DNA from 4 places in the Streptomyces sp. NPDC023838 genome. Region 1 is predicted to be linked to each of the others. Evidence: riboswitches for the same ligand, from Rfam matches in the RefSeq annotation. Region 1 holds a riboswitch; each other region holds the start of a gene.

Region 1 (2,192 bases):
GTGCTGCGCTCCGGCGCGGAGGGCACCGGCGCGGCCATGCTCGCCATCAGCGGCTCGGTCGACACGCCCAACACCGGCCCGGCCCTGGACGACCTGTGGACGGTGCTGCGCAAGCTCGCCGCCGAGGGTCTGACGGACGCCGAGCGGGAGACCGCCGTGCAGAACCTGGTGGGCGTGGCCCCGCTGAAGTACGAGACGGCGGCCGCCGTCGCCGGGACGCTGGCCGACCAGGTCGAGCAGCACCTCCCGGACGACTTCCAGGCGCAGTTGTACGCGCGGCTGGCCGACACGGGCACCGTGGAGGCCACGGCGGCGGTCGTCAGCGCCTTCCCGGTGGACCGTCTGGTGACGGTCCTCGTCGGGGACGCGGCGCAGATCGAGGAGCCCGTCAAGGCGCTCGGGATCGGTGAAGTCACCGTCGTCGCGGGCTGATTGAGCCTCCGCCAGGGCTGTCCGCCGAAGGCGGCCGGACGAGGCGGGCGGACGAGGCGGGCGAGGACCCCGGTGGCCCAGTGGCCGCCGGGGTCCTTCCTTATGTCCGTTTTATTGGGGAGGTTGCCTGTCTGTCATGTGGCGTGCGCTACAAAAAGACGTGTCTGTTTGGTGATTGAAAGATCAGCCGTCTAGCGTCAATCGCGCTGTCCGTCACCACCCGTCGCAGCCGCGGCACCGGACAGCGATCGCCGAGTCCCCAACTGGCGCGAGCCAGGGGAGCCGGGGACCCACTCAGTCCCTGGGGTGAATCGGACGCCTCCGCCCGCGGAGGGGCCCGTAGGAGACCTTCCTGCTCCGAACCCGTCAGCTAACCCGGTAGGCGAGATGGAAGGAAAGGACACCGCCACTTCATGGCGTTCACCCGTGCCACCGGGAAGCACCGTCGTCCGAGCGCCATGTCGCGCAAGAGCGCGAACATAGCGGGCATCGCCACTCTCGCCACCGCCGGCGTCGTGGGCACCCTCGCCTCCCCGGCCCTGGCCGCCGAGAACTCGGCGCCCGCCGCGGCCTCCGTCGAGGACACCGGCATCACCCAGGCCATCGTGATCGGCGACTCCCTCGCCGACCGCATCGACGCCCAGGCCGCCGCCCAGAAGCACGCCGCCGACAAGGCCCGCGCCGCCGCCGAGGCGAAGCGCATGGCCGAGGCGAAGGCCAAGGAGGAGCGTGCCGCCAAGGAGCGCGCCGCCCGCGAGGCCGAGCGCAAGCGCCTCAACTCCTTCGTCGCCCCGATCGACGGCAGTTACGTCTCCACCGGCTACAAGACCGGCGGCTCGATCTGGTCCTCCGGCAGCCACACCGGCATCGACTTCCACGCGGGCAGCGGCACCTCGGTGCACGCCGTCGGCCTGGGCACCGTCGTCGAGGCGGGCTGGGGCGGCGCCTACGGCAACAACATCGTCATCCGCATGAACGACGGTACGTACACGCAGTACGGCCACCTGTCGTCCATCGGCGTCTCCGTCGGCCAGCGCGTCGAGCCGGGCCAGCAGATCGGCCTCTCCGGCAACACCGGCAACACGACCGGCCCGCACCTCCACTTCGAGGCCCGCACCTCCCCGGAGTACGGCTCGGACATCGACCCGATCGCGTATCTGCGCTCGCACGGCGTCAACGTCTGACGCGGTCCGTCCGCACACTCCACCGAAGCCCCCGGCGCCCCGCGCCGGGGGCTTCGGCGCTGCCGCCGCCGTGCGGTGAGCGGGCCGTGGCCAAAAGATATGCATTGCATACGGCATGTCACAGGGAATTAACAGCCGCTGGAATAGAGTCGCCGAACAGGCGTCGATCGACCGCGTTTCGCGGGGATTAAGGCGGAGGTTCGGTCATGCGCATTCCGGCGCAATCGGTATGCACGGCAATCCGCGACGACATCGTCGCGGGACTCTTCGCGCGCGGCAGCCGGCTCACCGAGGAAGTCCTCGCCCGGCGGTACGGGGTCTCCCGCGTCCCGGTCCGCGAGGCGCTGCGCACGCTGGAGTCCGAGGGCTTCGTCACCACGCGCCGGCACGCCGGGGCGTGTGTCGCCGAGCCGACCGAGCAGGAGGCCGCCGACCTGCTCGAACTGCGCACGATGCTGGAGCCACTGGCCGCCTCGCGGGCCGCCGCCCGGCGCACCGAGGCCCATCTCAAGGTGCTGCGCGGCCTGGTCAGGCTCGGTCAGGAGCGCATCCGGCGGGCCCAGGGCGAGGATCTGC
Region 2 (2,192 bases), on a different contig from region 1:
GCAGGTGCGGGCCGGTGACGTTGCCGGTGGCGCCGGAGAGGCCGATCTGCTGCCCCTCGGTCACGGTCTGCCCCGCCGAGACGGAGAGCTGCGAGAAGTGGGCGTACTGCGAGTACATGCCGTCGGCGTGCCGGATGACGACCTGGTTGCCGTACGCGCCGCCCCAGCCGGCCGAGACGACCGTGCCCGCGCCGACGGCCTTCACCACGGTGCCGGTCTCGGCCGCGAAGTCGACGCCCGTGTGGTAGCCGCTGGACCACATGGATCCGGCCATGCGGTACGGGGTGCCGATGCTCACGCTGTCGAGCGGCGCGCGGAAGCCGGCGGAGGAGCCCTGGTTCGCGGTGGTGGCCGAGGCGGTCTCGGCGGCGGACGCCTTGGGGGCGGACGCCTTGGGGGCGGACGCCTTGGGGGCGGAGGGGGCCGGGGACGACTTCGACGTGTGGGGGGCCGACGCCTTCGTACCGGAGTCGTGCGAGCCGCTCGCCTTGGCGGAGCCGTGCGACGTGCCGCCCGCGGCCTTCGCGCCGAGCGTGAGCTTCATGCCCGGACGGATCAGCGACGGGTCGGAGCCGACGACCTCGCGGTTGTCCTGGTAGAGCCGCTGCCAGCCGCCCAGCCGGTGGTCCGCGGCGATCTGCGACAGGCAGTCGCCGCTCTTGACCTTGTACGTGGTGGGGGCGGCCTGCGGGGCGGTGGCCGGAGCGGCGACGAAGGTCGTGGCGGCGCGGGCGGCCTGCTGCGGCGCGGTGGCGGGGGCGGCGGTCTTCACCGCGGCGTGCGCACCGGTGGCGCCGAGCAGCGGGATGGCGAGCGCGGCGCCACCCGTACCGGCGGCGACCATGCCCCGGGATATCGGGTTGGACTTGGGACGGCGGTGCTTACCCTTCGCGGGCATGGCGGATTCCTCTCCGGCGCCTGCGAGGTGAGCTGTCGGGTTCGGGCTGGAGCTGCCCGGCCGGGCACCGTGTACGGTGCTCCGGCTTCACCCCGAGCCGTGCCGGAATTCCGGACGGCGCTTACCTGGGTCCCCCGCTCCTGCCGCGCGTGGATGGGTGCGGATTCCGAGCGGTGGCAGGATTCGGCGGTCCACCCGGATTGCGGTGACCGTAAGCGAGCCCGGCGTGCCACGACAAGTACCCATTCGCCTTCGGGATTCCCGGCCGGGAATTCAGCCGGGAATTGCGGTCACCCTGCGTCGACCTGAATTCCCAACGGGCCCCGCCGCACGGGGGAATTCATTCGGGGCCGCCACCACGGAACGTCACGGATATGACGCTGCTCACGGACAACCGCCCTTTCCTGCGAGGCAGATGGACAGGGGCCATCAAATCGCCCAATCCGGTCGAAAATTCCAACCCATTAACCCCTTCTCACCACTCATCGCCCCACTCTGTCCAGTTTTGACCACTACATCCCGATGAAGATCTTTACCGCACCGAGAACGCGCATTCCTTATGCCGGATGCGCGCTCAGCCGCCGCAGACGGAACACCGACGCATCAAGATCGCCCCGCAGCCCGGTGTCCAGTCCCCGGTGCAGCAATACCGCTCCCCTGTGTACGGCCCCGGTGTCCAGGCACCGATAGGCCGCCGCCGGGTCCAGGGCGCGCAGCCGCACGGCCGGGGGCCGCTCCCCGTAATGCTGGGCCTGGAGGTGGGCCAGGACCACGGTGTCGTCGCCGCGCACGTACTGGACGGCGCTGAGGCCGCCCGCGGGTGGCCGCAGCCGGTACTGGTCCCCGAGCTGCACCACCGGCCGGATCGCCTTGTACAGCTCCACCCACCCGCGCGCCTCGGCCAGTTCGGCCTCGCTCCACCGGGTGAGGTCGCCGCCGACGCCGAGCACCCCGGCCATCGCGCTCACGAAGCGGAAGCGCAGGCTGCTGTGGCGGCCGTTGAGCAGGACGTTGGGGCTGTCGGTGACCCAGGCGGCCATCACCCGGGCCGGGTGCAGCTGGCTGAAGCCGTCCTGGATGGCGAGCCGGTCCAGCGGGTCGGTGTTGTCGGAGGTCCACACCTGGTCCGTACGGGAGAGGATGCCGAGGTCGATCCGGCCGCCGCCGCCCGAGCAGGACTCGAAGTCGACCGAGGGGTGTGCTGCCCGCAGCCGGTCCAACAGGGCGTACAGCGCCCGCACATGCTCGGTCCAGAGCTTCTGCGGATACTCCTCGCCGGGCCAGCCCGCGTCGG
Region 3 (2,192 bases), on a different contig from region 1:
GAGGCGGCCCAGGCCGGCGCTTTCATCGGCGGGGACCTCTTCGCCGTCCAGGACACGCCGTACGGGGTGCGCCTGGTCGTCGGGGACGTGCGGGGCAAGGGGCTGGAGGCGGTGGAGACGGTGGCCGTGGTCATCGGGGCGTTCCGGGAGGCGGCCGAGCAGGAGACGACCCTGGAGGCGGTGGCCGGGCGGCTGGAGCGCGCGCTGACCCGGGAGGGCGCCCGGCGCGACGGTCTGGACGCCGTCGAGGGGTTCACCACGGCCGTGCTCGCCGAGATCCCGCGCGGCGCCGGGTCCGTACGCCTGGTGAACCGGGGTCACCCCGAGCCGCTGCTGCTCCACGCCGACGGGGCGGTGGACGTCCTCGCCCCGACCGACCCGGCCCTGCCGCTGGGGATGGCGGACCTGGGGGTGTGGCCGGACCGGGCCGACGCGTACCCCTTCCCGGCCGGGGCGACGCTGCTCTTCTACACCGACGGCCTCTCCGAGGCGCGCTCCATCGATCCGCCCGGGGTCTTCTACGACCCGTACGAGCGGCTGCGCGGCCGCATCTTCCCAGGACCGGCCCAGGTCCTGGACGCGCTCGTCGACGACGTGCGCAGACATACGGGCGGGGGTGCGAACGACGACATGGCGCTGCTCGCGGTGGGGCGGCCCGGCGAGCGGCAGCCGGAGCGGCGGCGGACGATGCCCGTGGTGCCGTGACGGCGCGTAGTCGAACAACCTCCCTGCGCGCAACAGTTGACACACCGCCATCAGTTGTCCCCAACGATCACCGGGAACAGCTTGGAATCCGGTCCCGCTGTCTATTAACGTTCGATAACGCAGCGCGGTCGTCCCAGCCGTCGTCATAGGCGGCACCGCGCGCGTGCGCCGAATCCCGCGAGGGAACCGGGGAACCACCAACTTGGGGTGAATCGGGCACCTTTGCACCTTCGAAAGGTGCCCGTAGGAGACCTTCCTGCTCCGAACCCGTCAGCTAACCCGGTAGGCGAGAAGGAAGGAAAGGAGTGCGCCTCCGTGGCGTCCAACGAGCCTGCCCTCGGCACCCCGCCGGTTCCCCCCGTCTCCCTGTACGGGCCCGCGCCCAGTGACACCGAGGTGTGGGAGGAGTGGGACCCCACCGAGGAGTCCGTGCGCTCCGTACGCGGCAGACACCGCGTCGCCAAGCAGCGCGGCGGACTCGCCCGCAGCTCAACCGTCCTCGGCGTCGGCGTCATCGCGGCCGTCGGCGCGGGCGGCATGGCCAGCGCCCAGACCAAGCCGCCGGTCTCCATATCCCTGCCCGACTCGGTCGCGAACAACCTCCCCGACGTCAAGTCCCTGCCGGGCGTGGGCACGCTGATCTCCGACATCGCGGGCGACGAGAAGGCCGACCCCTCCCCGGCCGACCGGGCCGACCAGGCCGTCGCGAGCGCCCCCCTCACCATGGCCGGCGTCTCCCGGGCCGACGCCGAACAGGGCGCCACCGGCGCCGGCGAGGCCCTGCGCGCCCGCATCCTCCAGCAGGCCGAGCAGCAGCAGAACGACGCCGAGGCCGAGGCGAAGGCGGCCGCCGAGAAGGCCGCGGCACAGAAGGCGGCGGCCGAGGCGAAGGCCGCGCAGAGCGCCGCGGAGCAGAAGGCGGCGGCCGAGAAGAAGGCCGCCGAGGAGGCCGCCGCCAAGAAGGCGGAGGAGGAGCGGCTCGCCGAGCTCGCCAAGAGCTACTCGCTCCCGGTCGCCTCGTACACGATCACCTCGACGTTCGGCGAGGCCGGCTCGATGTGGTCCTCCGGCCACCACACCGGCCTCGACTTCGCCGCCCCGACCGGCACCCCGCTCAAGGCGATACACGGCGGCACGGTCAAGTCGGCGGGCTGGTCCGGCTCGTACGGCTACCGCACGGTCATCGAGCTGGAGGACGGCTCCGAGCTCTGGTACTGCCACCAGTCGTCGATCGCCGTCAGCGCGGGCCAGAAGGTGACGACCGGCGAGACGATCGGACGCGTCGGCGCCACCGGCAACGTGACGGGCCCGCACCTCCACCTGGAGGTGCACACTCCGGGCGGGACGGGCATCGACCCGATGGGGTGGCTGCAGTCGAAGGGCCTCAACCCGTAAGTCCGCCGCAGGGACGCGGGCGGGGGCGCGGAATAGCCGTGGCCCGCCCGCCCGTTGCACCCCCCATGACCTCTTTGCGCCCCCTCGGCTCC
Region 4 (2,192 bases), on a different contig from region 1:
TCCGGCGGCACGATGAGTGGCACTCTGGCGCGAAGCACAAGTCCGGGCCGTCCTCGCGTTTGTCCGCTCGCTGCGCGTCCAGCAGGCCGGCCCGGGTGGGAAAGGGACAGCGTCGCCATGGCAGACCACCAAGAATCAACCGTCACTCTGCCGAGCGATCCCGCCTCGGTCTCCGCCGCCCGCAGGCATGTCGCCGGCGTACTCACCGAGTGGGGTCTTCCGTCGGACGACGATACCGCCGACACGATCCGCCTGATCGTCTCCGAGCTCGCGACCAACGCCGTGCAGCACACCCTCGGCCAGTCGCCCACCTTCACCGTGGACCTGCGCCTCGAACGCGACGAGCAGCTCCACATCGGCGTCACGGACAGCCACCCCCGCTGGCCGAAACGTCTTCCCGCCGCCGTCCAGCAGGACAACGGACGCGGCATGGTGATCATCCGCTGGCTCGCCGCCGAGTACGGGGGGCGGCTTTCCGTCACGCCGACGCCGGAGGGCGGCAAGACCGTCTGGATCGCGCTGCCGTGGACGGCGCCGGTGCAGACCTAGGTGTATTGCCCAGTGAGGTTGGGGACGCGGCTGGCGGGTGGTTTGCCTGTGAGCGAGCACGGGGCGCGGTGAGCGCGGGCGGGCGGGTTGCCCGGCCCGCCACGCTCACCGGCCCGTGTCGGCTGCGTCAGCGCACGCGCCCGTACCAGACGCTCTTCGACCAGATCTTCTCCAGCCGGACCACGGACCCGCTCTTGGGGGAATGCCATATCTTGCCGTCCCCGGCGTAGATCCCCACGTGGTAGACGTTCGAGCCGGAGTGGAAGAACACCAGGTCCCCGCGCTCGCGCGCGGACGACGTGATGTGGCGGGTGCTGTTGTACTGCTGCTGGCTGGTGCGCGGCAGCTTCTTGCCCGCCTGCTTGAACGAGTAGAGGGTGAGCCCCGAGCAGTCGAAGCGGTACGGGCCGCTGGCACCGTACTGGTAAGGCGCGCCCTTCTTCGACGCGGCGACGTTGAGCGCCTTCGTCGCGAGTGTCGCGGCGCTCGCCTCACCACTGGCGCCCGGCGCCAGCATCGTGCCGCCGACTGCGGCGAGGGTGAGGGCGGAGACCGCGCCGACTCGGGTCAGCAGGGACGGAACGTAGTTCTTCTGCGCAGACATGCGCGACCCTTCGTCAAACCGCCTGCGAAGGATGACCTGTCGGGTTCGGACTGGCGAAGACGCCCGGCCGCTGTCGCGGCTTCACCCCAAGGGCCTCCCGGTCTCCCGGTGGGCCCGCCGTAATCGGGTCCTCCACTCCTGCCGATCCACTCGTTCGACCAGTCGTCCGGGTACGGCGGCAGGACTCGGCGTCCGCCCGGACCGCCCCGCCGCGGTGGCGGGGGCTTGTCGTCGGAAGGGATCTTGGCTCACGAAGTGTCGGATTTCCGAGCCGAAACGGCGTTTTGTGAGGCTCCTCACGACTGACCCGTTCGGGTGGACATCGATGTTTCAACACTTCTGACAGGGTGTCCGACCTGCGTCGTACCGGCGACGGAACGATTCATTCCGGTCGGTGTCTGCGCATTCGGAGCAACATTTGCGGTCCGTCGTTCGGACCATCGGATGGTCCGAACGTGGGACGCCCACTCGTACCAGCGCGCGGGTGCGCGGACGCCGCGGCGTCAACTCGCGGCTGACGGCGGCGGCATCGTGAGGCGGCCCGCCCGGCGTTCCCCGTCGAGGATCCGCAGCACCCGCGCCAGCGTCTCGGAGTGCAGCTCCGTCTCGCCGCGCAGATGCATCGTCGTCAGCGCGTCCCGCAGGGCCACGGCCCGTCCGACGAGCGCCTGCGCGGCCCGCAGCGCGCCGTAGGTGTCGTTGTGCCGGGCGGGGTTGATCCGGCCCAGCTTGTCGAGCGCGTCCAGATACGCGTCGACGAACTCGCCCTCGGCGCGCGTCAGCGCGGGCAGCGGCGGCAGTTCGGGCAGCACGGCTCTACCTCCCTTGCGCGGCGGCCGAGTTCTTGCGGCTGGTGATGACGTGGTCGACGAGGCCGTACTGGGCCGCGGCGGCGGCGTCGAGGATGGTGTCCCGCTCGATGTCGGCGCTGATCCGCTCGGTGGACTGCCCGGTGTGCCGGGCCAGCAGATCGGTCAACAGCGCGCGCTCGCGCTGGAGTTCATCGGCGTAGATCTCCAGGTCGGACGGCTGGCCCTGG

The links. Region 1 has a riboswitch for cyclic di-AMP ahead of AB0G17_RS18035 (M23 family metallopeptidase). Riboswitches for the same ligand answer to the same signal wherever they lie in the genome.
Region 2: it holds a riboswitch for cyclic di-AMP, as region 1 does, so the genes downstream of both, AB0G17_RS36860 (LysM peptidoglycan-binding domain-containing M23 family metallopeptidase) here and AB0G17_RS18035 (M23 family metallopeptidase) in region 1, are expected to answer to the same signal.
Region 3: it holds a riboswitch for cyclic di-AMP, as region 1 does, so the genes downstream of both, AB0G17_RS04365 (M23 family metallopeptidase) here and AB0G17_RS18035 (M23 family metallopeptidase) in region 1, are expected to answer to the same signal.
Region 4: it holds a riboswitch for cyclic di-AMP, as region 1 does, so the genes downstream of both, AB0G17_RS15890 (C40 family peptidase) here and AB0G17_RS18035 (M23 family metallopeptidase) in region 1, are expected to answer to the same signal.

The regions. Positions count from the first base shown of each region.
Region 1 covers NZ_JBFAAD010000013.1:36,494-38,685, reverse strand. Annotated here, with positions in the region: gene AB0G17_RS18040 (pitrilysin family protein) at 1-432, shown strand, start outside; cyclic di-AMP (ydaO/yuaA leader) riboswitch at 672-832, shown strand; gene AB0G17_RS18035 (M23 family metallopeptidase) at 846-1,616, shown strand; gene AB0G17_RS18030 (GntR family transcriptional regulator) at 1,823-2,192, shown strand, end outside.
Region 2 covers NZ_JBFAAD010000068.1:6,726-8,917, reverse strand. Annotated here, with positions in the region: gene AB0G17_RS36860 (LysM peptidoglycan-binding domain-containing M23 family metallopeptidase) at 1-898, opposite strand, end outside; cyclic di-AMP (ydaO/yuaA leader) riboswitch at 903-1,068, opposite strand; gene AB0G17_RS36855 (alpha-galactosidase) at 1,456-2,192, opposite strand, start outside.
Region 3 covers NZ_JBFAAD010000003.1:22,513-24,704, reverse strand. Annotated here, with positions in the region: gene AB0G17_RS04370 (PP2C family protein-serine/threonine phosphatase) at 1-705, shown strand, start outside; cyclic di-AMP (ydaO/yuaA leader) riboswitch at 862-1,009, shown strand; gene AB0G17_RS04365 (M23 family metallopeptidase) at 1,072-2,100, shown strand; gene AB0G17_RS04360 (aldo/keto reductase) at 2,166-2,192, shown strand, end outside.
Region 4 covers NZ_JBFAAD010000011.1:1,375-3,566, forward strand. Annotated here, with positions in the region: gene AB0G17_RS15885 (ATP-binding protein) at 118-549, shown strand; gene AB0G17_RS15890 (C40 family peptidase) at 677-1,153, opposite strand; cyclic di-AMP (ydaO/yuaA leader) riboswitch at 1,157-1,341, opposite strand; gene AB0G17_RS15895 (hypothetical protein) at 1,657-1,965, opposite strand; gene AB0G17_RS15900 (ATP-dependent Clp protease proteolytic subunit) at 1,970-2,192, opposite strand, start outside.